Regions from separate parts of the Streptomyces sp. Sge12 genome, predicted to be linked through region 1. Evidence: riboswitches for the same ligand, from Rfam matches in the RefSeq annotation. Region 1 holds a riboswitch; the other holds the start of a gene.

What was found. Region 1 has a riboswitch for S-adenosylmethionine ahead of thrC (threonine synthase). Riboswitches for the same ligand answer to the same signal wherever they lie in the genome.
Region 2: linked by a shared signal. The riboswitch ahead of B6R96_RS25310 (aminotransferase class V-fold PLP-dependent enzyme) and the one ahead of thrC (threonine synthase) in region 1 are both predicted to bind S-adenosylmethionine.

Annotation. Positions count from the first base shown of each region.
Region 1 is NZ_CP020555.1:4,394,605-4,409,405, forward strand. It holds gene cdgB (diguanylate cyclase CdgB) at 1-1,321, shown strand, start outside; gene B6R96_RS19710 (CBM35 domain-containing protein) at 1,390-2,409, shown strand; gene B6R96_RS19715 (1-phosphofructokinase family hexose kinase) at 2,441-3,358, opposite strand; gene nagA (N-acetylglucosamine-6-phosphate deacetylase) at 3,459-4,622, opposite strand; gene B6R96_RS19725 (ROK family protein) at 4,622-5,554, opposite strand; gene B6R96_RS19730 (extracellular solute-binding protein) at 5,731-7,029, shown strand; gene B6R96_RS19735 (DUF3263 domain-containing protein) at 7,077-7,313, shown strand; gene otsB (trehalose-phosphatase) at 7,353-8,201, shown strand; gene B6R96_RS19745 (alpha,alpha-trehalose-phosphate synthase (UDP-forming)) at 8,352-9,785, opposite strand; gene B6R96_RS19750 (glucosyl-3-phosphoglycerate synthase) at 9,832-10,809, opposite strand; SAM riboswitch class I at 10,994-11,152, shown strand; gene thrC (threonine synthase) at 11,146-12,444, shown strand; gene B6R96_RS19760 (MoaD/ThiS family protein) at 12,638-12,916, shown strand; gene B6R96_RS19765 (cold-shock protein) at 13,332-13,538, shown strand; gene groL (chaperonin GroEL) at 13,866-14,801, shown strand, end outside.
Region 2 is NZ_CP020555.1:5,643,141-5,657,941, forward strand. It holds gene B6R96_RS25275 (L,D-transpeptidase) at 1-9, shown strand, start outside; gene B6R96_RS25280 (hypothetical protein) at 131-532, opposite strand; gene ctaE (aa3-type cytochrome oxidase subunit III) at 735-1,355, shown strand; gene qcrC (cytochrome bc1 complex diheme cytochrome c subunit) at 1,432-2,241, shown strand; gene qcrA (cytochrome bc1 complex Rieske iron-sulfur subunit) at 2,238-3,296, shown strand; gene qcrB (cytochrome bc1 complex cytochrome b subunit) at 3,293-4,933, shown strand; gene trpD (anthranilate phosphoribosyltransferase) at 5,121-6,185, shown strand; SAM riboswitch class IV at 6,276-6,392, shown strand; gene B6R96_RS25310 (aminotransferase class V-fold PLP-dependent enzyme) at 6,588-7,976, shown strand; gene B6R96_RS25315 (Lrp/AsnC family transcriptional regulator) at 8,622-8,903, opposite strand; gene B6R96_RS25320 (rhomboid family intramembrane serine protease) at 8,900-9,634, opposite strand; gene B6R96_RS25325 (hypothetical protein) at 9,759-9,998, shown strand; gene B6R96_RS25330 (NYN domain-containing protein) at 10,039-11,403, shown strand; gene B6R96_RS25335 (C40 family peptidase) at 11,657-12,685, shown strand; gene B6R96_RS25340 (C40 family peptidase) at 12,930-13,985, shown strand; gene B6R96_RS25345 (hypothetical protein) at 14,010-14,801, shown strand, end outside.

The sequences.
Region 1 (14,801 bases):
GTCCGGCGGGGAACTTCTGGGTGTCATTTCGGTGGACAGACCGCGCAACGGCCGCCGGCCCGGCGCCTGGGGCCGTGAAGCGCTCCAGATGTACGCCTTCCAGGCGGCGATTGCGATCAGCAATGCCAGGCTCCGCGCGAACATGCAGCGCGCCCTCGTCCGGCTGGAGCGCGAGCAGCAGGCGCTGCGGGCCAGTGAAGAGTCGTTCCGCCAGGCCTTCGAGTACGCGCCCAGCGGCATGGCGATCGCCGAGATGGGCGGGGACCAGCACGGTCGGCTGCTGCGGACCAATGACGCGCTGTGCCGGCTGCTCGGCAGGCCCGCCTCCGTGCTGCGCCGCTACTCCTTCTCCGACCTGGTCCACCCCGAGGACATCGGGACGCTGCTGCGGACCTCCGCCGAGGGCGGCCGCGCCGAGCTGCGCCTGGGCCGCCGCGACGGCACGTATGTATGGGTCTCGCTGCGCAACTCCGTCGTCGCCGACGCCGCCGACGGGCCGCGGTTCCTGCTCACGCACGTCGAGGACATCGAGGAGCGCAAGCGGCACGAGCTCCAGCTCGCCCACCGCGCCAGTCACGACTCGCTGACCGGCCTGCCCAACAGCGCCGAGCTGCGGGCCCGGCTCGGCGCGCGGCTGTGCCGCAGGCCACAGTCCGTACGGGCCACCGCGGTCGAGGCGCTGGACGCGGCCTTCGAGGGGCGCGACGCCTACGAGGGCCACACGGGGCACGTGGGGCACGACGGGCTCCCGGTGGGGGCGGAGGCGGGTGGTGCCGGTGAGCACGGGTTTCACCCCGACGGCCCCGACCGCTTTCCCGGGGCCGACCCCTTCGAGTTCCCCGGGGCGCCGCCCGCCCCGTCGGACGGGCCGTACGACCACCACGTGCACACGGTGGCGCCCGCCACCGACATCGACGACGGCACGAAGGGGCTCGCGGTCCTCTTCTGCGATCTCGACGGGTTCAAGTCGATCAACGACCGGTTCGGGCACCACACGGGCGACGCGGTCCTGATCGAGGTCGCCCGGCGGCTGACGACCGGCGTCAGGGACGGTGACACCGTCGCCCGGCTGGGTGGTGATGAATTCGTCGTTCTCGCGGACGGCCTGGGCGCGGCGGACGCCGCCGACCTCGCGGTCCGGCTGCGCAACGCGATCATCCCGCCGATCAGGGTCGACGGCCGTGCGGTGCGGGTCGGAGCCAGTTTCGGCATCGGCTGGGCGAGCTGCGGGATGTCCGCGGACGAGGTGCTGCGCTCCGCCGACCAACGGATGTATATCGAGAAAAGGTCCCGGTCGAAGGCCCATCGCAGGGCCGGCTGAGGCGGTCTGCCGCTCGTGGGTGCACGTGTTCGGGGTAGGCTCCCGGGGGTCGAAAGGAGTGACCTGCGATGACGACGCCCGCGAACAACGGCCCGCACGGTGGGGCGAACAAGCCCGAGGACGACGATCCGTTCGGGTATCTCTACGCGGACGGCCAGGCTGCCGGAGCCACACCGCCAGGTCAGGGCGGCGCATACGGCTACCCGGGACCCGCGGCGGGTGGTCCTTCCGGCGCGCAGCCCGGAGTTCCCCGCACCTCGCACCACCAGGTGCGGACGGTCGGCGAGCGCCGCAACGGCGGCCAGCGCGGCCAGGTGCCCGCGCAGCAGCCCCCCGCGTACCCGCAGTACCAGGCCCCCGAAGCGCTCCAGGCGGGCGGCTACGGCGTCCCGCAGCAGGCGCAGCCCCCGCAGCACCCGACCCAGACGGTCCCCCAGCCGGGCGGTCACGGTCATGGTCACGGCGGTGGCGGTGGCTCCAGCCGCCGGGGTCTGCTGATCGCAGCGGTCGCGGTGGTCGCCGTGGTCGTGATCGGCATCGTCGCGGCGTTGCAGTTCGGCGACGAGGACAAGGGCAAGGACAACGCGTCCCCGACGGGCGGCCAGCAGTCGGCGGCCCCCCAGAAGTCCTCCAGCCCGGCCCCGAGCGAGAAGCCGTCGCAGGCCCCGCTGCCGAAGGCCGACTTCGCCGGCAGCGGCATGTCCCTCACGGGCGGTGCGGTGCTGCAGAACACGGTGCCGGGCGCGAAGAGCGAGGGCGGCCAGTACGTGGGCGGCCTCAACGCGCAGGGCGCGGCGGCCACCTGGTCGCTGGACGTCCCCAAGGCGGGCAAGTACAAGCTGAAGATGACCTACGGGGTGCCGGGCAAGGACGCCAACACCACGCTGACCATCAACGGCGAGGCGCAGACCCGGCCGGTCAACATGGCGAACTTCTCGAAGGCCGCCGCGGGCGACTGGGCCAAGGGCTGGACCAACACCTACTCGCTGGTGGAGCTCAAGCAGGGCGCCAACACGATCAAGATCTCGTGCGAGGCGGGCAACCAGTGCGATGTCGTCCTCGACCAGCTCTGGCTGGAGCAGGGCTGATCCGCCCCGCGCCCCCGTCGGCCGGCCCGGGCTAGGCCGTCGTGATCTTCACCGACCCCCGTACCTCCTCGTAGGTGCGGGGGTCGAATGCTCCCGCCACCGGGGCCAGGACCGTGGCCGCCGAGAGGGCGACCGCGCGGGTGAGGCGGGCGGGCCAGTCCAGGCCCTCGGCCACCGCCGACAGCAGGCCCGCGACCGCGGAGTCGCCGGCTCCGGTGGGGTTGCCGGCGAGCGGGCGCGGCGGGGCCGCCTGCCAGGTGCCCTCGGCGGTGGCGGCCAGCAGGCCGTCCGGGCCGAGGGAGGTGACCACCGCGTGGGCGCCGCGGCGGCGGGCGTCGCGGGTGGCGGGGAGCGGGTCGCGGGATCCGGTGAGCTCGGCCAGTTCGGCGGCGTTCGGCTTGATGATCTCGGGGCGGGCGGCGACCCCGCGGCGCAGGGCCTCGCCGCTGGTGTCCAGGAGGACGGGTACCCCGGCGGCGCGGGCCGAGCGCACGAGCAGCGCGTACGCGCCCACGGGCACGCCCGGCGGGAGGCTGCCGCACAGGGCCACGGCGCGGGCGCCGTGGACGAGGTCCTCGTAGTGCGCGAGGAAGCGCGACCACTCGGCGGCCGTGATCAGCGGGCCCGGCTCGTTGAACTGGGTGGTGTCGCCGGAGGCGGCGTCGGCCACGGCCACGGTGCGTCGGGTGGTGCCGGCGCAGGGCACCAGGGCGTCGACCACTCCGGGGGACTGGGCGAGCAGTGCGCGGACGACGGAGCCGACCGGGCCGCCGGCGAAGCCCGTCGCGGTCACCTCGTGGCCGAGGGCGGCCAGGACGTGGGCGACGTTGATCCCCTTGCCGCCGGGGCGTTCGGCGACGGCGGAGACCCGGTGCGTGGCGTGCGGAAGCAGCCGCGGCACCTGGTACGTGACGTCGAGCGCGGTGTTGAGCGTCACGGTAAGGATCATGGGCACTCCCGGGTCTGTTGCTGCCGGGATCATGCCAAACACAAGGCGGTCGGCCCAGTCCTCGGGCCGACCGTTTTCCCTGCGTACAGCCGCTTGGCCGTCAGATCGCCGGTCCTGCGGGCGGGCTGACGATCCATTCGCCGCGCCGCATGACGCCCTTGACGTCGAATGCGGCGTCCAGGACGACGAGGTCCGCGTACTTGCCGGGCTCCAGCGAGCCGATCTCGTCGTAGAGGCCGATCAGCTTGGCCGGGTTGGCGGAGATCGCCTGGACCACGGACTCCACCGGCAGGTTGTCGAGGGTCACCGAGCGCTTGAAGGCGGTGTCCAGGGTCAGCGTCGAGCCGGCGATCGAGCCGCCCTCCACGAGCCGGGCCACGCCGTGCTTGACCTCGACCTCCAGCGGGCCGAGGTGGTAGGTCCCGTCGCCGAAGCCGGCCGCGTCCATCGCGTCGGTGATCAGCGCCACACGGTGCGCGCCCGCGTGGTGGAAGGCCAGTTCCAGGGCCGCCGGGTGCAGGTGGGTGCCGTCGTTGATCAGCTCGACGGTGATCCGCTCGTCCTCCAGCAGCGCGGCGATCGGGCCGGGCTCGCGGTGGGCGAGGGGCGGCATCGCGTTGAAGAGGTGGGTGGCCACCGTCGCGCCCGCGTCGATGGCGGCGCGGGTCTGCTCGTAGGTGGCGTCCGTGTGGCCGATCGCGGCGATGACCCCGTGCTCGGCGAGCAGCCGGACGGAGTCCAGGCCGCCCGGCAGTTCGGTGGCGAGGGTGAACATGCGGGCGGCGCCGTGCGCGGCGTCGATCAGCTTGCGGACCTCGGCCGGGTCGGGGTCGCGGAGCAGGTCCTCCTTGTGCGCGCCCTTGCGGCAGGGGTTGATGAAGGGCCCCTCGAAGTGGATGCCGGCGATCTCGCCCGCTTGCGTCAGTTCGGCGAGCAGGGCGGCGCGGCGGGCCAGTTCGTCGAGGTCCCCGGTGACGGTGGAGGCGACGAGGGTGGTGGTGCCGTGCTCGCGGTGGGTGCGGACGCCCTTGAGGACGTCCTCGGCGGTGCCGGAGGTGAAGGAGGCGCCGCCGCCCCCGTGGTTGTGCATGTCGACGAAGCCCGGGACGATCCAGTGCCCGGACAGGTCGACGGTGGTGGTGGCGTCGTGGGCGCTGCCCGCGATGCGGTCGCCGTCGACGATGACCCGGCCGCCCGCCACCGTGCCGGTGGGCAGCACCACCCTGGCGCCCGAAAGAACAGTGCTGTGTGCGCTTCCGGACATCAGGCCGGTACCTCCGTGGCGAGTAGGTCCCAGGCGAGCAGCCCTGCGCCCAGGCATCCGGCGGTGTCCCCGAGGGCCGCCGGCACGATGTGGGGGAGCCGCTGGAACGTCACGCGCTCCTCCACGGCCGTCCGTAGTGGTGTGAACAAGGTTTCCCCCGCCTCCGCCAGCCCGCCACCGATGATCAGCGTGCGCGGGTCCAGCAGGGTGATCGCGGTGACCAGGCCGTCGGCGAGGGCGCCGACGGCGGCCAGCCACACCTCCCGGGCGCGCGCGTCGCCGGACTCGACGGCCTTGGCGCAGTCCGCCGCGTCGGCCTCGGGGTCGCCGGAGGCGGCCGCCCAGGCGCGGCTGACGGCCGCGGCGGAGGCGAGGGTCTCCAGGCAGCCGTGCTGGCCGCAGCCGCAGGCGGGGCCGCCGGGGCGCACCACGATGTGCCCGATCTCGCCCGCGTAGCCGTGGGCGCCGGCCTCGATGCGGCCGGCGATGCCGATGGCTCCGGCGATGCCGGTGCCCAGCGGGACGAAGAGGAAGCGGTCGGCGCCCCGGCCGGCGCCGATGCGGCCCTCCGCGAGTCCGCCCGTGCGCACGTCGTGGCCGAGGGCCACCGGGATGCCGCCGAGGCGTCTGCTGAGCAGGGTCCGCATCGGTACGTCCCGCCAGCCGAGGTTCGCCGCGTAGACGGCGATCCCGTGCTCGGAGTCGACGATGCCGGGGACGGCGACGCCGGCGGCCGACGCGGGCCGCCCGAAGCGGTCCCGGCCGGTGTCGAGCAGCTCGGCGGCGAAGTCCTGGATCGTCTCGACGACGGCGTCGGGGCCCCGGTCGCGGCCGGTGGCGCGGCGCGCTTCGTGGAGCAGGGTGCCGTCCTCGGCGACGAGGGCGGCCTTCATCCCGGTGCCGCCCACATCGAGGGCGATGACGTGTTTCACGGGTTTCACAGAGACAGTCTCGCGTGCTCGGCGGGGAAAGGTCTAGTCCATTGAGGGGGATTGTTGAGTGGCCATACAAAATCGGGACCCCGGTCGGGAGCCCGATGTGGACGAGCCGCCAAAGTGGTGTAGACCTTACGTGGATCGTACGTACAACAAGGGGTGGATGGAGAACTGTGAACGGCCGTTACCTGAGCCTGGCCGCGTCCGGCGCCGCACTGTGCCTGACAGCCGTGACGCTGACGGGCTGCGGAGCCGTCGGAGGACTCACCGGAGACAACGAGGTGACCCTGCGGGTCGTGGCGGCCGACTACGGGGACAATCCGCAGAACTCCTCGCAGGCCTACTGGAAGGACCTCGCCGCGGGCTTCGAGCAGGCCAACCCGGGCACCAAGGTCGAGGTCAGCGTCTACTCCTGGTCCGAGGTCGACGCCAAGGTCGCCGAGATGGTCAAGGCCGGCAAGGCCCCCGACATAGCCCAGATCGGCGCCTACGCCGACTACGCGGCCGCCGACAAGCTGTACTCGACGGCCGAGCTGCTCTCCGTGAAGACCGAGGCCGACTTCCTGGGCCCGCTCGCGGACGCCGGCAAGGTCAAGCAGGTCCAGTACGGGATGCCCTTCGTGGCCAGTACCCGGCTGCTCTTCTACAACGAGAAGCTGCTGGCCGACGCCGGAGTGATCGGCAAGGACGCCAAGGGCTGGCAGCCGAAGAGCTGGGCGGACCTGGAGGCGGCCGCCAAGAAGCTCAAGGCCGCGGGCGTGCCCACCCCCTTCGCGCTGCCGCTGGGCCGCGAGGAGGCGCAGGCCGAGACGATGATGTGGATGCTCGCGGGCGGTGGCGGCTACACCGACAACGAGGAGCAGTACTCCATCGACTCCGCCGACAACGTCAAGGCGCTGGAGTTCCTGCGGGACAAGATGGTCGGCCAGGGCCTGACCGGCCCCGTCGAGCCCGGCAAGCTGGACCGGCAGGCCGCCTTCGAAGGCTTCACCAAGGGCGAGGTCGGCATGCTCAACGGGCACCCGACGCTGCTCAAGCAGGCCGAGGCCAAGGGTGTGAAGTTCGGCATGGTGCCGCTGCCGACCGCCACCGGCTCCGAGGAGCCCGCCATGGGCGTCGCGGACTGGATCATGGCCTTCAAGACCGGCCACCGCGAGCAGTCCGGCAAGTTCCTGGACTTCCTGTACCAGCCGAAGAACGTGACGGCCTTCACCGACAAGTACGACCTGCTGCCCGCCACCACCAGCGGCTACCAGGCCAAGCAGACCGCGACCGCCGGCAACGCCCCGCAGCTGAAGCCCTTCCTGACGGCCCTGCCCGGCTCGCGGCTCTACCCGGTCGGCAAGAAGTCCTGGGCCGGCGTCAGCGAGGACATCAAGCAGAACATCGGCAAGACCGTCCAGCCGGGCGGACAGCCGGCGAAGGTCCTCGAGGACATCGCGACGGCCGCCCGCGCGGCGGACCCGCGCTGAGCAGTGGCGCCGCGCCGGGTGTCAGACGGCGGCGTTAATCTGGCGGTATGACGGACGAGGGGCAGCTGACGGCCACCGAGGCCGCGGTGCTCGCGTACGAGTCACGCACCTGGCCCGGGCCCGGAGCCAAGGAGCGGGCCATCCGCGAAGGACTGGGGATGGCCCCCGTCCGCTACTACCAGCTGCTCAACGCGCTCATGGACGATCCGCGGGCGCTGGCCCACGCCCCGGGCACCGTCAACCGGCTGCGCAGGATCCGCGAGGCCCAGCGAGCCCGGCGATAGCCGTAGCCGTCGCACCGCTGGGCCGTTAGGGTCGTGCTTATGGGGAGCCATCCGCACGATCTGCCGATGCCCGTCACCGCAGCCGGACGCGAGGGACTCGAAGCCCTCCTCCGCGCGCCTCGCCGGTCCGTGGTCGCCCTGGACTTCGACGGCACCCTCGCCGACATCGTCCCGGACCCGGACCAGGCCCGGGCCCACCCGGGAGCCGTCCCGGCCCTGTCCGCACTCGCCCCCGAGGTCGACTCGGTGGCCGTGATCACCGGCCGCCCGGCCGGCGTCGCCGTCCGCTACGGCGGCTTCGCCGGGGTACCCGGACTGGAACACATGGTCGTCCTCGGCCACTACGGGGCCGAACGCTGGGACGCCGTCAGCGGCATCGTCCACGCCCCCGCCGAGCACCCCGGGGTGGCGGCGGTCCGGGCCGAGCTGCCGGGGTTCCTGGACTCGATCGGCGCCTGGCGCGGCACCTGGATCGAGGAGAAGGGCCGGGCCCTGGCCGTCCACACCCGCCGGGCGGAGAACCCGGCGGCGGCGTTCGCGGCGCTGCGGGAGCCGCTGGCCGAGCTGGCGGCGCGGCACGGGCTGATGGTCGAACCGGGGCGCGCGGTGCTGGAGCTGCGGCCGCCGGGCATGGACAAGGGCGTCGCCCTGACGGAGTTCCTGGCGGAGCGGGACGCGGGGGCGGTGCTGTACGCGGGCGACGACCTGGGTGACCTCGCCGCCTACGCGGCCGTGGAGAAGGGCCGTACGGACGGGCTGCCGGGGGTGCTGGTGTGCAGTGGCTCCGCGGAGGTGCCGGAGCTGGCCTCCCGCGCCGACCTCGTCCTCCCGGGTCCGGGCTCGGTGGCCGGCTTCCTGGCCGCCCTGGCCGAAGCCATCCGCCGCTGAGCCTCCGCCGCCGGGGGCTCTGCCCCCGGACCCCCGCGCCTCAAACGCCGGCGAGGCTGGATTTGACCGGTGCCGCCGGAAAGTTCAGCCCCTCCGGCGTTCGAGGAGCGGGGTCCGGGGCAGCGCCCCGGCAACGGCGCCGCAGGGTGGTCAGTCGGCAAGCGCCGAGAGCTGGGCCGTGAACCAGGCCGTCGGGGGGAGGGACGTCGCCGCCGCCGCGAGGCGCTTGGTGCGTTCCGCGCGCTCGGCCATCGGCATCGACAGCGCCGCGTGCAGCGCATCCGCCGTCGCCGTCACGTCGTACGGGTTCACCGTCAGCGCGTCCTGGCGGAGCTCCTCGTACGCCCCCGCCCCGGTGGACAGCACCAGCACGCACCCCGCCTCCGACACCACCGGGATCTCCTTCGCCACCAGGTTCATCCCGTCCCGCACCGGGTTCACCAGCGCCACGTCCGCCAGCCGGTACGCCGCCAGGGAGCGCGCGAAGTCGTCCTTCACCGACACCAGCACCGGCTGCCAGTCCTCCGTACCGAACTCCGCGTTGATCTCCTCGGCCAGCTCCGCCACCGCCGCCGTGTACTCCCGGTACACCCGCAGGTCCTGCCGCGACGGGTACGCCGACGCCAGGTGGACCACCCGGCCGTGCCACTGCGGGCGCGTGGTCAGCAGCTCCCGGTACGCCAGCAGGCCGCGCAGGATGTTCTTCGACAGCTCGGTGCGGTCCACGCGGACGATCGTCCGCAGGCCGTCCACCTCTGCCCGCAGCTCCGCCAGCTTGTCATTCACCTCCGGCCGGTGCGCCAGCGCCCGCAGCTCGTCGCCGTCCACGCCCAGCGGGTACGCCCGCACGCTCGTGGTGCGGGCGGGCCACACCGAGTACCGGTGGTGCTCCACGACCGAGCCCTCGCGGACCTCGGCCTGCCCCCACGCGTCGTCCAGCCGCGCCGAGCCGAGGAACTCGGCCGCCCAGGCCTCGGTGTGGAAGCCGAGCACGTCCGCGCCGAGCATCCCCCACAGCAGGGTCTCGCGGACCACGTCCGGCAGCATCGAGAGGTAGGCGGGCGCGGCCCACGGGGTGTGCGTGAAGTGCGCGATCCGCAGGTCGGGGCGCAGCACCCGGAGCAGTCCCGGGACCAGCGCCAGGTGGTAGTCCTGCACCAGCACCGACGCGCCCTGCCCGGCCTCCTCGGCCAGGGCCTCGGCGAAGGCCTGGTTGTAGCGCTCGTACGACTCCCACCGGCGGCGGAACTCCGCGTCGAAGACCGGCTCGCGCGGGATGTCGTAGAGGTGGTGGTGGGTGAACCACAGCACAGAGTTGGCGATGCCGTTGTACGCGTCGTCGTACATGGTGGGATCGATATCCAGCATGCGGACGCCCGGTTCGGCGACGCCCCGCCGGACCGCCTCGCGGTCCGCGTCCGAGAGTGCCGCGCAGATCCACAGCGCGTCCGGTTGCTCGGCGAGAGCGGTGGAGAGTCCGGAGACGAGACCGCCCCCGCCGCGCCGGGCGCTGAGCGTCCCGTCCTCGGCGAGGGCGTAGGAGAGGGGGCCGCGGTTCGCTGCAACGAGTACCTGGGAAGCCATGCGGCCAACCTAGCCCGGCCCGCGCCCCCTCAAACCGTACGATCGCTCACGCCACGCGACGCAGCGCGTACTCCTTGATGCCCGCCATCGGCGGCCGCTCCTCGGTGTCCACCGGGTACGTCCGCGGTACGAAGCCCTCCGGTCCGCGCTCGAACTGCGTCAGCTCCGGCCGTACGAGGTGTCCGCGCGAGAGCCGTACCTGGGCGGTGCGGTAGATCGCCGCGGCCATCCGGCCCAGCGCCTGCCCGTCCTGATGGCGGTGGATCCGTACGCCCACGTCCACCTGGGCCAGCGCGTCCAGCCCGACCGTGTGCAGCGCGTCGACCAGCAGGCCCAGCTCGACGCCGTACCCGACGGGGAACGGCAGCCGTTCCAGCAGGCAGCGGCGTACGGCGTACTCGCCGCCCAGCGGCTGGACGAAGCCGGCCAGCTGCGGCCAGTGCAGGTTCAGGAGCGGGCGGGCGACCAGCTCGGTGACGCGGCCGCCCTGGCCGGGGGTCCTGCCGGGGGCGAGCCCGTCGAATTCCGGGCCCAGCGGCCGGTCGTACATCGCCTTGACGAACTGCACGTCCGGATCGGTGAGCAGCGGGCCCACGATCCCGGAGACGAAGGTGGCGGAGAAGTCCCGCAGGTCGGCGTCGACGAAGCAGACGATGTCCCCGTCGGTGGCCAGCAGCGAGCGCCACAGCACCTCGCCCTTGCCGGGCAGCGCCGGGATGCGGGGCAGCACCTCGTCGCGGTGCACCACCCGGGCCCCGGCCTTCGCCGCGACCTCGGCGGTGCGGTCGCTGGAGCCCGAGTCGAGGACGACCAGTTCGTCGACCAGGGGGACGGGCAGTCCCTCGATCAGCTCACGCCGGATCACTTCGACGATCGCGCCGACCGTCGCCTCCTCGTCCAGCGCGGGCAGCACCACGCTGACCGTGGTCCCGGCCGCCCGTTTCCGGTCGAGCAGCTGGTCGAGCGGTCGGTCGGCGGCGGACCAGGAGCGGTCGGCCAGCCATCGCTCCACCTCTTCCAGCACCCTCAGCACTCCCTGCGTGTCGGCGATATCCGCCGGTATGTGATCCATCTCGAGGTTCGGACGCCTGTCTCAACCGCCCGGCCCTTCGGTTACAGTCTTGAACAACGCGAAGGGCCACCGCATGCCGGGGGTCCTCGTGACAAACGCCCGGGCGCGCCGAAGAGCGCGTCGCCCGGTGCCATACCGCTCATCCAGAGGGGCAGAGGGACACGGCCCGTTGAAGCCCCGGCAACCCTCCAGTCGGTTCTCGCGATCGCGCACATCAGCGACGTCAGCGAGGTCCCCGGCTAGGGAAGGTGCCAATTCCGTCTCATGGCGAAGTGCGCCATGGGGAAGATGAGGAGAAAGGGCCTCGCCATCATGGCTGCACAGACTGTCGCCACCTCTGTTGATCTCGGACCTGCCACCGGCCTTTCCTGTCGCGAGTGCGGTACCCGTTTCGAGCTCGGCCCCATCTTCGCGTGCGCCGAGTGCTTCGGACCGCTGGAAGTCGCCTACGACCTCCCGACCGGTGACCCCGAGACCCTGCGCGCCGCGATCGAGGCCGGCCCCAACAACATCTGGCGCTACGCGCCGCTGCTGCCCGTCCCCGCGGACGTGGCCGCCAAGCCCAGCCTGAACCCCGGCTTCACCAAGCTCGTGGACGCGGCCAACCTGGCCAAGGAGCTGGGCGTCACCGGCAAGCTGTACGTCAAGGACGACTCCGGCAACCCGACGCACTCCTTCAAGGACCGCGTCGTGGCCATCGCCGTCGAGGCCGCCCGTGCCTTCGGCTTCACCACCCTGTCCTGCTCCTCGACCGGCAACCTGGCCGGCGCCGTCGGCGCCGCGGCCGCCCGGGCCGGCTTCCGCTCCTGCGTGTTCATCCCGCACGACCTGGAGCAGGGCAAGGTCGTCATGGCCGGTGTGTACGGCGGCGACCTGGTCGGCATCGAGGGCAACTACGACGACGTCAACCGCTTCTGCTCCGAGCTCATCGGCGACCCGCTGGGCGAGGGCTGGGGCTTCGTCAACGTCAACCTCCGTCCGTACTACGGCGAGGGCTCCAAGACCCTGGCGTACGAGATCTGCGAGCAGCTCGGCTGGCAGCTGCCCGACCAGATCGTGATCCCGATCGCGTCCGGCTCCCAGCTGACGAAGATCGACAAGGGTCTGCAGGAGCTCATCAAGCTGGGCCTGGTCGAGGACAAGCCGTACAAGATCTTCGGTGCGCAGGCCGAGGGCTGCTCCCCGGTGTCGACCGCGTTCAAGGCCGGTCACGACGTGGTCCGCCCGCAGAAGCCGAACACCATCGCCAAGTCCCTCGCGATCGGCAACCCGGCGGACGGTCCGTACGTCCTGGACATCGCGCGCCGCACCGGCGGTTTCGTCGAGGACGTGAACGACGAGCAGGTCGTCGAGGCCATCAAGATCCTCGCGCAGACCGAGGGCATCTTCGCCGAGACCGCGGGCGGCGTGACCGTCGGCGTGACGAAGAAGCTCATCGACAACGGGCAGCTCGACCCGACGCTGACCACCGTCGTCCTCAACACCGGTGACGGCCTCAAGACCCTGGAGGCGGTGGCCGCGGACAGCGGGCAGACCGCCACCATCCGCCCGAGCCTGGACGCGTTCCGCGCCGCCGGCCTGGCCTAGGGGGTGTCCGGCGGGTCAGGGCCGGGTCCCCGGCCCGCCCGGCACCGCGCCTTGCCGCGTTGTCGTCGGTCGCCGACGCTCCGCGTCGACTCCCTCCTCCGCCTTGCAATGCACGGCACCAGACGACCCGGGGACCCGGCCCTGACCCGCCGGACACCCCCTCTCCCCGCCCTACCGGAAAGGCAGTAGCGCCATGAGCGTCAACGTCCGCATCCCCACCATCCTGCGCACCTACACCGGCGGCGCCGCCGAGGTCCCCGCCGAGGGCGCGACCCTCGCCGAGGTCATCGAGTCCCTGGAGAAGAGCCACCCGGGGATCGCCGCGCGCGTCCTGGACGACCAGGGCAAGCTGCGCCGTTTCGTGAACGTCTACGTGAACGACGACGACGTGCGCTTCGAGGGCGGGCTGCAGGCGGCGACGCCGGACGGCGCCGGCGTCTCGATCATCCCGGCCGTGGCGGGCGGTTGCTGAATGCCCGGATCCCCGGGATCACCTGACTGGTGACACGCGCAAACCGAAATTGCCCCCTCCGCTAGAAGCGGAGGGGGCAATTCTGCTTGATTGGGCACGGTAGGGTTGGGGAAGTCCCCTCCGCTGTTCTTGCCCCCTGCATATGAACGGGCCGCGCAAGGGTCGACATCGGGCCAACATGCGAGTGCGGTATGGGGCTTTGGCGAGATATGCCCGGCCCGAGTTGCCCGGGAGTATGGCAAATTTTCACTCTATTTCAATGTTTCTCGGTGTCCAGAATTCTCATCGGATTGACCTGTTGCAGACAGCATCCGCGCAGATACATTCAGCCTCGGTCGACGCGTTCCGACGCAAGTTCTGACCCGGGATCGCGAAGTGCGTTCCTGCGCAAGGGCCAGTAATAGGGGAGTTAGGCATGGCTCAGGGCACCGTCAAGTGGTTCAACGCGGAGAAGGGCTACGGCTTCATCGCGGTCGACGGTGGTGCGGATGTGTTCGTCCACTACAGCGCCATCCAGATGGACGGGTACCGCACCCTTGAAGAGGGTCAGCGGGTCGAGTTCGAGATCTCGCAGGGCCAGAAGGGTCCGCAGGCGGACATGGTCAAGCTCGCACTCGGCTAGTCCTGGCGCGATCGACCGCCGACGCACAGTGTGCATCGAAGACCTGGAACACCATGAGGGGCCCACATCCTGGACACGGGATGGGGGCCCCTCCTGCGTATGCCCGGTAGTGGCGGGGCTTTGCACCAAGCCGCTTGCACTCGAGGGGGTCGAGTGCTAATCATTGGCGTTAGCACTCTCCACGTGAGAGTGCTACTGAAACGAGGACCGGGTCGGTGAGGCCCGCAGGGTCCGGTGGGAAGGAACCGCCGGGCACGCAGGCCGTCCGTCGCGGGCGCGGGCGCGGTCCTGGGAGCAATCCACCGCTGTCCGGGAGGACCACTTCAGATGGCCAAGATCATTGCGTTCGACGAGGAGGCCCGTCGCGGCCTCGAGCGTGGGATGAACCAGCTCGCCGACGCCGTCAAGGTCACCCTTGGCCCCAAGGGTCGCAACGTCGTCCTTGAGAAGAAGTGGGGCGCCCCCACGATCACCAACGATGGTGTCTCCATCGCCAAGGAGATCGAGCTCGAGGACCCGTACGAGAAGATCGGCGCCGAGCTGGTCAAGGAAGTCGCCAAGAAGACGGACGACGTCGCCGGCGACGGTACGACCACGGCCACCGTCCTGGCCCAGGCGCTCGTCCGCGAGGGCCTGCGCAACGTGGCCGCCGGTGCCAACCCGATGGCCCTCAAGCGTGGTATCGAGAAGGCCGTCGAGGCCGTCTCCGCCGCCCTGCTCGCCCAGGCCAAGGATGTCGAGACCAAGGAGCAGATCGCTTCGACGGCCTCCATCTCCGCCGCCGACACCCAGATCGGCGAGCTCATCGCCGAGGCCATGGACAAGGTCGGCAAGGAAGGCGTCATCACCGTCGAGGAGTCCCAGACCTTCGGTCTGGAGCTGGAGCTCACCGAGGGCATGCGCTTCGACAAGGGCTACATCTCGGCGTACTTCGCCACCGACATGGAGCGCATGGAGTCGTCCCTGGACGACCCGTACATCCTGATCGTCAACTCCAAGATCGGCTCGGTCAAGGACCTGCTGCCGCTCCTGGAGAAGGTCATGCAGTCCGGCAAGCCGCTGCTGATCATCGCCGAGGACGTCGAGGGCGAGGCGCTCTCCACCCTCGTCGTCAACAAGATCCGTGGCACCTTCAAGTCCGTCGCCGTCAAGGCCCCGGGCTTCGGTGACCGCCGCAAGGCCATGCTCGGTGACATCGCCATCCTCACGGGCGGCACGGTCATCTCCGAGGAGGTCGGCCTCAAGCTGGAGAACGCCGGTCTC
Region 2 (14,801 bases), 1.2 Mb from region 1:
ACCGTCTGAGCGGTCAGGAACCAGCCGCCTCCCCCCGGACGCCGTCCGGGGGGAGGATGCACCGGATCATTCACCCGAACGGGCCCCAGCCGGGCGCGTACGGCCCCACAGGGCGTACGGAGGAGCCGGCTCAGGCGTCCAGCGACAGGCGCGTCCTCAGAAGGCCCGCCAGGGCGTCCGCGAACGGCACCGGGTCCACCGGAAGGGTCACCGCCGCGTCGGCGCGGCTCCACGTGGCCAGCCAGGCGTCCTGGGGCCGCCCCATCAGCAGCAGCACCGGCGGACACCGGAAGATCTCGTCCTTGATCTGCCGGCACACGCCCATGCCCCCGGCCGGGACCGCCTCGCCGTCCAGCACGCACACGTCGATGCCGCCCGCATCCAGCTCCGTCAGCACCGCCGGCAGCGTGGCGCACTCCAGGAACTCCACCGGCGGCAGGTCCGCGGCGGGCCTGCGTCCTGCCGCCAGCCGCACCTGCTCCCGGGTGCCCGCGTCGTCGCTGTAGACCAGAACCCGCGCAGTCGCCCGCATTTCGTTCCTCCACGTGTGCCCGTGAATCACGTTGATGTTGCGCGGGATGCTACTCCTCCCGTCCCCCTGTCAACATCGGTTCGCCGAGGGAAGCACGGGGCATCCCCCAGAGGTCATCTGATGGGCCGTTCGGGCCTTGCACACGCCCCTGACACTCCGAACGGCACCCCCCGGGGTGAGGGCGGGATAAGCGACCGACATAATGTCGGTCGTGGCGACAGCAACGACAGTAGATACCGGGCACGCGCACCCGACGGTCAACCGGCCGAACCTCGTCAGCGTCGGAACCATCATCTGGTTGAGTTCCGAGCTGATGTTCTTCGCGGCCCTCTTCGCGATGTACTTCACCCTGCGATCCGTGACAGGACCCGAGTACTGGACAGAGCAGGCCTCGGCCTTGAACCTGCCCTTCTCGGCGACGAACACGACGATCCTGGTGCTTTCCTCGCTCACCTGCCAGCTCGGCGTATTCGCCGCCGAGCGCGGTGACGTGAAGAAGCTCCGGACGTGGTTCATCATCACGTTCGTCATGGGTGCGATCTTCATTGGCGGCCAGGTGTTCGAGTACACCGAGCTGGTCAAGCACGAGGGCATGAGCCTCTCGTCCGGTCCGTACGGCTCGGTCTTCTACCTGACCACCGGGTTCCACGGTCTGCACGTGACGGGCGGTCTCATCGCCTTCCTGCTGGTCCTCGGCCGGACGTACGCGGCCAAGAGGTTCACCCACGAACAGGCCACGTCGGCCATCGTCGTGTCCTACTACTGGCACTTCGTCGATGTCGTCTGGATCGGCCTCTTCGCCACGATCTACCTGATCAAGTAGCGAACACGTCACCGGGCAAGACCCGGCACTCCATCCAGACACACCGACGCAGAAGATCCTGACACCGGGGTAATCCGTGAAAAAGCTCTCCGCACGACGACGCCATCCGCTGGCGGCGGTCGTCGTTCTACTCCTCGCGCTGGCGGCCACTGGGGGGCTGTACGCCGCCTTTGCTCCCGCGGGCAAGGCGCAGGCCGATGAAACCGCCCAGTCCCTCGCCATCGAGGAGGGCAAGAAGCTCTACGCCGTGGGTTGCGCAAGCTGCCACGGAACCGGCGGTCAGGGTTCCTCTGACGGCCCGAGCCTGGTCGGCGTCGGCTCCGCGGCCGTCGACTTCCAGGTGAGCACGGGCCGCATGCCCGCCCAGCAGCCCGGCGCCCAGGTGCCGAAGAAGCCCGTCATCTACACCCAGGCGCAGATCGACCAGCTGGCCGCGTACATCGCGTCCCTCGGCGCCGGTCCGATCACGCCGACCGAGAAGCAGTACGACACGGCAGGTGCCGACATCGCCAACGGTGGTGAGCTGTTCCGCAACAACTGCGCGCAGTGCCACAACTTCACCGGTGAGGGCGGCGCGCTGACGAACGGCAAGTACGCCCCCAACCTTGAGGACGTTTCGCCGAAGCACATCTACGAGGCCATGCAGACCGGCCCGCAGAACATGCCCTCCTTCCCCGACAGCACCATGCCGGAGAAGCAGAAGAAGGACATCATCGCGTACCTCCAGAACGTGAACGGTGAGAAGTCGACCAACCCCGGTGGTCTCAAGCTCGGTGGCCTCGGCCCCGTCTCCGAGGGTCTGTTCGGCTGGATCTTCGCTCTGGGTGCGCTGATCGCTGTCGCCGTCTGGGTCGCGGCCCACACCGCTAAGGCCAAGAAGTCATGAGTAGCCAAGAGATTCCCGAAGACAAGCACCTGCCGAGCGAGCAGGGCGACGCCCACCACGGTGGCGTAGCGGTCGCGGACGACCCGTTCGCGGACCCGGGCCTGCCGGTCCACAAGCCGCGCATCCAGGACATCGACGAGCGGGCGGCGAAGCGCTCCGAGCGCACCGTCGCGATGCTCTTCACGCTCTCGATGCTGGCCACGATCGGCTTCATCGCGTCCTACGTGATCTTCCCGGTCGACAAGATCGTCTACATCTTCCCCATCGGGAAGGTGAGCGCGCTCAACTTCTCCCTGGGCATGACCCTGGGCACGGCTCTCTTCTGCATCGGCGCGGGCGCGGTCCACTGGGCCCGCACCCTGATGTCCGACGTCGAGGTCGCCGACGAGCGCCACGAGATCGCCGCTCCGCCGGAGGTCAAGGCCAAGGTCCTGCAGGACTTCGCGGACGGTGCGAACGAGTCCGGCATCGGCCGGCGTCCGCTGATCCGCAACACGATGCTGGGCGCGCTGGCCATGCTGCCGCTGTCCGCCGTGATGATCATGCGCGACCTGGGCCCCCTGCCCGAGGAGAAGCTGCGCAAGACCCTCTGGGCCAAGGGCAAGCTGCTCATCAACCAGAACACGATGGAGCCGCTGCGTCCCGAGGACGTCCTCGTCGGTTCGCTGACCTTCGCCATGCCGGAAGGCCTGGAGGAGGAGCAGCACGACTTCCAGGTCCAGATCGCCAAGGCCGCCCTGATGATCGTCCGCATCCAGCCGGACGACATCAAGGACAAGCAGGAACTGGAGTGGTCCCACGACGGGATCGTGGCCTACTCCAAGATCTGCACCCACGTCGGCTGCCCGATCAGCCTGTACGAGCAGCAGACGCACCACGTGCTCTGCCCGTGCCACCAGTCCACCTTCGACCTCTCCGACGGCGCCCGTGTCATCTTCGGCCCGGCCGGTCACGCGCTTCCGCAGCTGCGGATCGGCGTGAATGACGAAGGCTTCCTCGAAGCGCTCGGCGACTTCGAAGAGCCCGTCGGTCCTGCATTCTGGGAGCGCGGATGAGCACTGCCTCTACCAAGTCACCGGCCGGCAAGGCGGGCAAGGCGCCCGCCGGCGAGCGAGTAGCGGACTGGGCGGACGGCCGCCTGGGCATCTACAGCCTCGCCAAGGCCAACATGCGCAAGATCTTCCCGGACCACTGGTCCTTCATGCTGGGTGAGATCTGCCTCTACAGCTTCATCATCATCATCCTCACGGGTGTGTACCTGACGCTGTTCTTCCACCCGAGCATGAACGAGGTCGTGTACCACGGCTCGTACGTGCCGATGCAGGGCGTCATGATGTCCGAGGCCTTCGCCTCGACCCTGGACATCAGCTTCGACGTCCGCGGTGGCCTGCTGATCCGTCAGATCCACCACTGGGCGGCACTGATCTTCGTCGCGGCGATGATCGTGCACATGATGCGCGTCTTCTTCACCGGCGCCTTCCGCAAGCCCCGTGAGGTCAACTGGATCTTCGGCTTCCTGCTGCTGGTCCTCGGCATGTTCACCGGCTTCACCGGTTACTCGCTGCCGGACGACCTGCTCTCGGGTACCGGTGTCCGCTTCATGCAGGGCGCCATCCTGTCCGTCCCGGTCGTCGGCACGTACCTGTCGATGTTCCTGTTCGGCGGGGAGTTCCCGGGCGGCGACTTCGTCGCACGGTTCTACTCGGTGCACATCCTGCTGCTGCCCGGCATCATGATGGGCCTGCTCGTGGCCCACCTGATCCTGGTCTTCTACCACAAGCACACCCAGTACGCGGGTCCCGGCAAGACGAACAACAACGTCGTCGGCATGCCGCTGCTGCCGGTCTACATGGCCAAGGCCGGAGGCTTCTTCTTCCTGGTCTTCGGTGTCATCGCGGCCGTCGCGGCGATCGCCTCGATCAACCCGATCTGGGCGCTCGGCCCGTACCGCCCGGACCACGTGTCCACCGGTGCGCAGCCCGACTGGTACATGGGTATGCCGGAAGGCCTGATCCGGGCCATGCCCGGCTGGGAGATCAACCTGTGGGGCCACACGCTCGTCCTGGGCGTGTTCATCCCGCTGCTGCTCTTCCCGCTGGTGCTCGGCGCGATCGCCGTCTGGCCCTTCATCGAGTCCTGGGTCACCGGGGACAAGCGCGAGCACCACATCCTGGACCGCCCGCGCAACGTCCCGACCCGTACGGCCTTCGGTGTCGCCTGGATCGCGGAGTACATCGTGCTCCTGATCGGCGGTGGAAACGACATGTTCGCGCAGTACTTCCACCTCTCGATCAACTCGATCACCTGGTTCGTCCGGATCGGCTTCTTCGTCGTCCCGGTCCTCGCCTTCATCGTCACCAAGCGGATCTGCCTCGGCCTCCAGCGCCGGGACCACGACAAGGTGCTGCACGGTCGCGAGACCGGCATCATCAAGCGTCTGCCGCACGGTGAGTTCGTCGAGGTCCACGAGCCGCTCCCGCAGGGCAAGCTGCACACCCTCACCGCGCACGAGCAGTACAAGCCGATCGAGATCGGCCCCACGGTCGACGAGAACGGTGTCGAGCGCAAGGTGAAGGCCACCGAGAAGCTCCGCGCGAAGCTCAGCAAGGGCTTCTACGGCGAGAACAACCAGATTCCGAAGCCCACGGTGGAGGAATACAAGGAGATCCAGTCCGGCCACGGCCACCACTGATCCCCGCGCGCAACGCATGACCGCATGAGGGACTGATTTCGGTCAGTCCTGGTGTCGCCACGGCAAGAGCCCCGTCCAGTGTCCGGACGGGGCTCTTTGCCGTAACCGGGGCTGGATAGGCTGAACCCCGACCCATTCGACGTGGGCGGAGAATATGGGGACGGCCCACCAACAGCAGGAGCGGACCATGAACGTTGCGACCCCGGCAGGCGGCGACAGCGTGGCGGCCCGTGGCTGGCCGGGCGTTCTCGACGCTCTGCTGACCGGCCGGGACCTGCGCGCCGAGGACACCGCCTGGGCGATGGACCGGATCATGCGCGGGGAGGCCACCGACGCCCAGATCGCCGGCTTCACCGTCGCGCTGCGGGCCAAGGGGGAGACCGTCGAGGAGATCAACGGCCTCGTACGGGCGATGTACGCGCACGCCAACCTGATCGAGGTGCCCGGCCGGACCGTGGACATCGTCGGCACCGGCGGCGACGGGGCCAAAACGGTGAACATCTCCACGATGTCCGCGATCGTGGTGGCCGGCACCGGAGCCAAGGTCGTCAAGCACGGAAACCGGGCGGCGTCCTCGTCGAGCGGGTCCTCGGACGTCCTGGAGAAGCTCGGCGTCAACCTCGACCTCAGCACCGCACGGGTCGTCGAGGTCGCCGAGGAGGCCGGCATCACCTTCTGCTTCGCGGTGAAGTTCCACCCGGCCCTGCGCCACGTGGCGGCCGCCCGCAAGGAGCTCGGCATCCGCACCACCTTCAACATCCTCGGCCCGCTCACCAACCCGGCCCGGGTGCGGGCCCAGGCCTCGGGCGTGGCCGACCCCCGCATGGCCCCCATCGTCGCGGGCGTCCTCGCCGAGCGCGGCTCCTCCGCGCTGGTCTTCCGCGGCGACGACGGCCTGGACGAACTGACCACGGCGTCGACCTCGCGGATCTGGTGGGTCCGCGACGGCAAGGTCACCGAACAGCGCTTCGACCCGCGTGACGTCGGCATCTCCCTGGTCGACGTCTCCGCCCTGGCCGGAGGGGACCCCTCCTTCAACGCGGACGTGGCCCGACGCCTGCTGGCCGGCGAGACGGGCCCGGTCCGTGACGCCGTACTGCTGAACTCGGCGGCCGCCCTGGTGGCCCTCGACCCCACCGAAGGCACCCTGGAGGAGCAGATCGCCGCCGGCATGGCCCGCGCCGCGGAGTCGATCGACTCGGGCGCGGCCCTGGCCGCCCTCGAGCGCTGGGTGACGGCCAGCAACGCCTAGCGCGGCCGAACGGCGCGAAAACGACGACCCCGGTCCACCATGCGGACCGGGGTCTTGCGTACGCACGATCATGTGGCAGGATGCTGACCAGGTCACGAGTGACAGCGTTTAGGCCCCGGCTTGCTGTCCGGCAACCCTCCTTCCGTGGCGGGGTGCCCCGGGTGATGACCAGGTCGTAGGCAGCAAGGCCTACGGCAAGCGCGGATCCCTCGACACCAGGGGTCCTGGTCTCTCGAGGAGCGTTTTCCGTGAGCAAGCGAATGCGATAGGGCGACTCCGCCCCCACTTCACCCTCGGACCAGGGTCGCTTCCGTGCACCCCCACGTCATTTCCGAGGACATTCCCGTACCCGCGTACGGGCACACCGAAGCCATTCAGCCCTGCCTGCCGGGAGATACCGCCATGTCCGCATCCCTGAACGCCGCCGTCGCCACCACCACCGCCACCGTCGTGGACCCCGCCTGTGCCGAGCCGCTCGCCGTCCTCGGCCGCGACGTCACCGTCCCCCTCGTCACCGGCGGCGAGGTCACCTACGCGGCCCTCGACTACGCCGCCAGCGCCCCCGCCCTGCAGCGCGTCTGGGACGACGTGGCCGCGTACGCCCCGTACTACGGCAGCGTGCACCGCGGCGCCGGATACCTCTCGCAGCTCTCCACCGACCTCTTCGAGCAGAGCCGGGTCACGGTCGCCGAGTTCCTCGACTGCCGCCCCACCGACCAGGTCGTCTTCACCCGCTCCACCACCGACTCGCTGAACCTGCTGGCCGCCGTACTCCCCGCCGACTGCCAGGTGTTCGTCTTCGAGACCGAGCACCACGCCTCCCTCCTGCCGTGGGTGGACGCGCACGTCACCTACCTCAACGCACCGTGCACCCCCGCCGAGGCCGTCGCCACCCTGGAGCGCGCGCTCGCCGACCGCGACCCCCACGGCCCGGCGCTGGTCTGCGTCACCGGCGCCTCCAACGTCACCGGTGAACTGTGGCCGGTGAAGGAACTCGCCGCCGCCGCGCACGCCCACGGCGCGCGCATCGTGCTGGACGCCGCCCAACTGGCCCCGCACCACCCCGTCTCCGTACAGGAACTCGACGTCGACTGGGTCGCCTTCTCCGGACACAAGCTCTACGCGCCCTTCGGCTCGGGCGTGCTCGCCGGGCGCGCCGACTGGCTGCAGCAGGCGCAGCCGTACCTGGCCGGTGGCGGTGCCTCCCGCAAGGTGGCCCGGCGCGAGGACGGCGGCGTGGACGTCGAATGGCACACCACCGCCGCCCGCCACGAAGCCGGCTCCCCGAACGTCATCGGCGTCTACTCCATCGCCTCGGCCTGCAAGGCCCTGACCGAGGCCGGCTTCGACCACCTCGTCGCCCGCGAACGCCACCTCATCGCGAAGGTCCGCGAAGGCCTGGCGGAGGTCCCGGCGGTCCGGATCCTGTCCCTCTTCGGTGACGACGCCCCGCGGGTCGGCGTCATCTCCTTCGTGGTGGACGGCTGGAACAGCTCGCACTTCGCGGCGGCGCTGTCCGCGGAATACGGCATCGGCGTGCGCGACGGGCTGTTCTGCGCCCACCCGCTGGTCCGCACCCTGCTGGGCAGCGAGCCGCAGGCGCAGGGCGAGTGCGGAGCCCCGGAGGCCGCCCCGGGCGAGCGCTCCCTCAACGCCATCCGCGTCAGCTTCGGCGCGGGCACCCCTGACGAGCACGTGGAGCGGTTCGTCCGGGCGGTGAAGGAACTCGTCGCGGACGGCGCGAAGTGGCAGTACCGCACGGAAGAGGGCCGCTGCGTCCCGGCCGTCTGACGCGCCGCCGCGCCGTTGCTCGGGGCTCCGCCCCGGACCCCGCGCCTCAAACGCCGGCGAGGCTTGATGTGCCGGATCTCGGGTGGGTCGGTGCCCCGCACGAGGATCTCCTCGGCTCGGCGCGCGCGGCGGCGTCATGGCCGTACGGCGGGGGTCGCGCCTCGTCCTGCGGGGACCCTCCTGCGTGTCCCCGCCCCAAGGCAGGCTCCGACCGTGCCCGGGACCTGGCCTCGGGGGGTGTCGGCGGAGGGGAGTGGGGACGGGGCGGGGTGTCCCCGCAGGACGAGGCGCGACCACCGGGTACGGCCGAGACATGCCCGCGCGCGCCGAGCCGAGGAGACACCCCGCCCCGGCCCCACGCACCGGCCCAGGCCGGCATGCCCGCACCATTCAGCCTCGCCGGCGATTGAGGCGCGGGTCCGGGCAGCGCCCGGCACACCGCCGCGAGCCGTACACCACCGAGCCGCCCGCAGGGCAACCCGCGGGTCCGGGCAGCGCCCGGCACACCGCCGCGAGCCGTACACCACCGAGCCGCCCGCAGGGCAACCCGCGGGTCCGGGCAGCGCCCGGCACACCGCCGCGAGCCGTACACCGCCGAGCCGCCCGCAGGGCACCCGGCAGCACCCGGGACACCGAAGGGCGGCGCTACGCGTCGAGGCCGATGGCGAACGCCGCCTCCAGGTCGTGCTGCGAGTACGTGCGGAACGCCACGTGCGTGTCCGTCGCCTCGACGCCCGGGATCTTGCTGATGCGGCCGGGAATGATGTCCGCCAGGTTCTCGTGACGGGCCACGCGGACCAGCGCGATGAGGTCGTACGTGCCCGTGACGGAGTAGACCTCACTGACGTTCTCGAGGGCGGCGATGGACTCGGCGATCTCGGGGATCCGGTCCACGCTGGTCTTGATGAGCACGATCGCGGTGATCACGGCTGGCTGTCTCCCTCGGTGGCCGTCGCTGGTCGCCTCACTCTAGTCGCACCCCGATAGCGGGCCCACGCGTAGAGGAAGCCGAGCGAGAAGCCCACCAGATGGGCCAGATAGGCGACTCCCGGCCCGCTTCCCGCGCGCTGTGCCGCCACCCATTGGAGGGCGAACCAGAACAGCAGCACGAGCCACGCCGGGAACCGCAGCGGCAGGAAGAAGAGGAACGGGAACAGGCTCGTCACCCTCGCGCGCGGGAGCAGGAAGAGGAAGGCGCCGAGGACGGCCGAGATCGCACCGGACGCCCCGACGAGCGTCTGCGGGGACCCCGCGTTGGCCGCCGCGTACGTCGCCATCGCCAGGTAGCCCGTGCAGAGGTAGAAGGAGAGGAACGCCGGGCGGCCCATCCGCTCCTCCGCCATTGCGCCGAAGACGTGGAGGAAGAGCATGTTGCCGAGCAGGTGCAGCCAGCTGCCGTGGACGAAGAGCGCGGTCAGCGGGGTCAGCCAGGCCCGGGGGGTGCCCGTGAACAGCTCGTCCGGGACCACGCCCCAGCGCCGGAAGTACGCGGCGCCGTTGGAGAGCAGCTCCTCCCCGGTCCCGTAGACCGGGTTGAGTCCCGAGGCCGGGCCGAGGACGAACACCACGGCGCAGCCCGCGATCAGCGCCCGGGTGACCACCGGTCCCCGGGCAGCCTCGCGAACGGCCCGCCACCTTACGATCATGTGACAGAGCATGACGCAAGGGGACCCACCTGAAGCGGTGGCAGGCCGTAGGGTTACGAGCTGCGGTCCGCAGGACGACGCATACGGCGGCGCGGACGGCTTTAATTGAATCAGTTACGAAGGAGAGAGCGGCCTGATGACGGTTCCCCTGCCGACCGACACCACCCGGTGGCGCTGCACCCTGTGCGGCAACCTCACGCGATTCGACGTCACCCGTTCGTCGAAGGTCGTGGAGTACGTCCACCTGGACCTCGCCGGGGAGCCCAAGGTCGAGGAGCGCGAGGTGGTCAATGAGACCATCGAGTCGGTCCGCTGTCGCTGGTGCAACGCGGTGGACCAGATCGAGCTCGTGGACAGGCCGGGCGCGGACTCCTGACGGAGGCGCACCCACAGGAAGATCACGGTAGGGGTGACGGATTGTGGAGCCAGCAAGCGGCGCTGAGCCGGCCGATGCGGCCGGCGACGCCGCCGAGGCGCTCGACCACCCGCTGCCGGAAGGCGTGCGGCGCCGGGTCGTCGCGCTCGTCTCGGACGCCTTCGGCGCACTGACGGTCGCGGACCTCCCGGCGCAGTTGCGGCAGTATGCCCGGTTCACCCCGACCCGGCGCGCCAAGTTCGCGGGCAATGCCATGGCCGCGGCGGTCGAGACCGATGCCGTGTTCCGCAGCAGGGTCGCCGAGAAGCTCCGTGAGGCGCAGGCCGATCTGGCGGCGGCCCTGGAGGCCGGTGCACCGCCGGCCGCCGCGGATCCGCTGGACGTGGCGGCCGCCGCCTTCGTCCTGCGGCCGGCCGGCTGGGTCAAGCTGGTGGCCGCCGCGGGCGAGGAGGCGCAGCGCGCCGACGCCGAGCGGGTGGGCGAGGAGGCCCGGCGCGAGCTGGAGCGGCTGCGCGAGGAGCTGGCCCACGTACGGGAACTGCAGCGTTCGGGCGGGGAGCAGGTACGGGTCGAGCTGGACGCGGCGCGCAAGGAAGCGGAATCGCTTCAGCGCAAGCTCCGCAGTGCTCTGAGCGACGTCAAGCGGGGTGATGCGGCCCTGCGCAAGGTGAATGCGGAGATCGACGGGATCCGTGGCGACGCGGCTGCCCGGGTGGCCGCGGCCGAGAGCGAGAGCCGGCGGCTGAAGTCCCGTCTCGCGGAGGTGGAGACGGCGCTGGAGACCTCGCGCCGGGCCACCCGCGAGGGGCGCAGCATCGAGGACATGCGGCTGCGGCTGCTGCTGGACACGGTGCTGGACGCGGCCCAGGGGCTGCGCCGGGAGCTGGCCCTGCCGCCGGTCTCGACGCGGCCGGCCGACACGGTGGACGCGGTGGAGCCGGGCCGGATGACGCCGAAGGACATCGCGGCGCGTGCCCTCTCGGAGACCGATCCGGCGTTGCTGGACCAGTTGTTGGCGCTGCCGCAGGCCCATCTGGTGGTCGACGGCTACAACGTGACGAAGACGGGCTATCCGACGATGCCGCTGGAGAAGCAGCGGCTGCGGCTGCTGGGCGGGCTGTCGATGCTGGCCGCGCAGACGGGCGCGGAGATGACGTGTGTCTTCGACGGGGCGGAGCTGGCGGCCCCGGTGCTGCTCGCGCCGCCGCGCGGGGTGCGGGTGCTGTTCTCGAAGGCCGGGGTGACGGCGGACGAGCTGATCCGCCAGCTGGTGCGTGCGGAGCCGCCCGGCCGGCCGGTGGTCGTGGTCTCCACGGACCGGGAGGTCGCCGACGGGGTGGCGAAGGCGGGTGCGCGTCCGGTGACGTCCGCCTTGTTGCTGAAGCGGCTTTCGCGCGTTTCATAACTAGTGGCCCCAATGCCCGAATTGGCGGGAGTCGTGGGGGACGCACCGTCAAGTGCTCTGCACAGAGCGTGCGCTGTAGGTAAAGAACCTGGTCGGAGGGCAAGTTTTTTCCCGGCAGGATTTGAACTGATCACAACTGGGTCACTAGTGTCTGGTCAAACCTTCGTGCGGTAGATCACTCATTCGGGGTGGCAGCGAAGGTGCTGCCGAGTTGCGTTCCTTCGGCGGCTCGAGGAAGAAGGAGCTCGCCTTCGTGGCGTCCCACCGTCGACCCAAGCAGCCGAACCGTGCTCGTGTGACCGTGCTCACCTCGGTCGCGGCCGCTGCCGTCGCCCTCACCGCGCAGAGCGCCTCCGCCGCGCCGGCGAAGCCGAGCAAGGACGAGGTCAAGTCCCAGGTCGACGCGCTCTACGAAGAGGCGGAGCAGGCCACCGAGAAGTTCAACGGCGCCAAGGAGCGCCAGGACAAGCTCGAGAAGGAGATAGGCCAGCTCCAGGACCAGGTCGCGCGCGGCCAGGGCGAGCTCAACGACCTGCGCAGCACGCTCGGTTCGATGGCGAGCGCCCAGTACCGCACCGGCGGCATCGACCCCTCGCTCGGCCTCCTCCTCTCCGAGGACCCCGACAGCTACCTCGAGAAGGCCTCCTCCCTGGAGCACTTGAGCGGCAAGCAGGTCGAGTCGGTCCAGCGGATCCAGGCCAAGCAGCGCACCCTCGCGCAGCAGCGCCAGGAGGCCGCCGGCAAGCTCGCCGACCTCGACGCCACGCGCAAGGAACTCGCCGAGAAGAAGAAGGCGTCCGCCGACAAGCTCGCCGAGGCCCAGGCCCTCCTCAACACGCTGACCGCGCAGGAGCGTTCGGCGCTCAAGGACGAGGAGACGCGCGCCAGCCGCAGCGACAGCTCCCGCGTCGACCTCGGTGACGTCAAGGCCTCCGGCCGCGCCGGCGCCGCCCTCGCGGCCGCCAAGACCAAGCTGGGCTTCACCTACCAGTCCGGCGGCACCGGCCCCAACGTCTACGACTGCTCGGGCCTGACCCAGTGGGCGTACAAGCAGGCCGGCGTCAACATCAGCCGCGTCACCTACACCCAGGCCAATGACGGCACGCGCATCAGCCGCAGCCAGCTCCAGCCCGGCGACCTGGTCTTCTTCTACGGGGACCTGCACCACGTCGGCCTCTACGCCGGCAACAACATGACGCTGCACGCCTCGAACCCGCGCAGCGGCATCAAGTACGAGTCCATGGACAACATGCCGTTCCAGTTCGGCGTCCGGATCGGCTGAGCCGCTCCGCCCCGGGTCCGGGACGCGCCGTACACCGCCCATCCGGGCGAATTAACGGCCCTCCCTCTGACCACACGCCCCGCCGGTGACCTGCGTCTCCTGCGGGGCGTCGGCATGTGCGCCCTCCGACGGTCGTTGGCCGGTGCGTGGTCGCGCCGCTACTGTCTGCCAGCGCGGAACCCGGCACACGGCCGTCCACGGGGGGCGGACCCGGGCCCCGCACAGCGGAAGGGAGCGGTTTCACGTGGCGTCCCATCGCCGGGCCGGGCTCGGCAGCCTCGACCGGAACACGAAGGTCACCGTCCTCACCGCCGCCGCGGCCACGGCCGCGGTCGCCATGACGGGGGTACCCGCGAGCGCGGCCCCCGGCCTCCCGCACGAACCCGGCGGCGGGGCGAGAACCGGTATCAGCGCCCAGGTCGACCGGCTCTTCGAGGAGGCCGAGCAGGCCACCGAGCGCTTCAACGAGGCGGGGGAGAAGGCCGACCGCCTCCGCGTCGAGGTCAACCGGGCCCAGGACGCGGTGGCCCGCGGCCAGCAGCGCATCAACGCCATGCGGGGCGTCCTCGGCACCTTCGCCGGGGCCCAGTACCGCAGCGGCGGCATCGACCCCGCCGTCGGGCTGATGCTCGCCGAGGATCCCGACGCGTACCTGGAGCAGGCCGCCGCCCTGGACCGCCTCAGCGGCCGCCAGGCCCGGCAGCTCGCCGACCTCCGCGAGGAGCAGCGCGAGCTCGGCCAGGAGCGCCAGGAGGCCTCCCGCAAGCTCGCGGAACTCGACGCCCTGCGCTCCGACGTGGCCCGGCACAAGCGCTCCGTCACCGCCAAGCTCGCGGCCGCCCGGCGGCTGCTCAACGCCATGCCCTCCGGGGAGCGGGCCGACTACGAGCGCTCCTCGCGCTCCGGAGGCCGCTCCGAGAGCCTTCCCGAGCTGCCCTCCTTCGGCCCGTCCTCGGGCCGCGCCGCGACCGCGGTGATGGCGGCCCGGGCCGCGGTCGGCAAGCCGTACGTGTGGGGCTCCACCGGCCCCTCCGGGTTCGACTGCTCCGGGCTGATGGTCTGGTCGTACCGGCAGGCGGGCGTCTCGCTGCCGCGCACCTCACAGGCCCAGCGGTACGCCGGCCGGCAGGTGCCGCTGTCGCAGGCCCGCCCCGGCGACCTGGTGACGTACCGCTCGGACGCCAGCCACGTCGGCATGTACGTCGGCAACGGCCAGGTGGTGCACGCCCCCTACCCGGGGGCCCGGGTCCGCTACGACCCGGTCGGGATGATGCCCGTCTCCTCGGTGACCCGCCCCTGACCCACCCGTGCGTACGATCGTCGGATGCCCCCCGTCCGCCGGTCCCTCGTACGCGTGCTGCCGCTCCTGCTGAGCGTGCTGCTCGCCGGGTGCGGGGCGCCCGCCCCGCGGGACACCGCCGAGCGGGAGGTCCGCGCGGCCGTCGCCGCGTGGGCGCGGACCCCGCCCGCGCAGCTCGCCGGGATCCCGCTGGAGGACTGGGCGTACGAGGTCTCCGCGGTCCGGCGCAGCGGCGCCGCGGCCACGGTCCGGGCGGAGCTGCGCTACCGGCTCGGCGGCTACGACGCGGCCGCGGCCGTCTCGGCGCGCGAGGTGAGCCTGGCGCGGGAGGACGGCCGGTGGCGGGTCACCGGGGACCGGGCGGCGCCGGGCGCGCTGCCGCAGCTGTGGGACCAGGGCCCGGTGACGGTGGTCCGCGGGGCGCACTCCCTGGTGCTGGGCGCCGGCCGGGATCCCGCGGCGCTGTCCGCGATCGCGGCGGAGGCCGACCGTGCGGTGCCCGCGGTGAGCGCGGCCTGGCCGGGCCCGTGGGCGGGGCGGGCGGTCGTACTGGTCCCCGGCTCCCTGGAGGGGATGGCGCAGCTGCTGGGCCGCCCGGCCGCCGAGTACCGGGGCATGGGGGCCGTCACGACCGGCCGGGTGGGCGCGGCTCCCGCTCCCGCCGACCGGGTCGTCGTCAACCCCGAGGGGTGGGCGGAGCTCAGCCCGGAGGGCCGCCGGGTCGTCCTGGCGCACGAGGTGACCCATGTGGCCACCCGGGCGGCGACCACTGCCACCACCCCGCTGTGGCTCTCCGAGGGCTTCGCGGACTGGGCG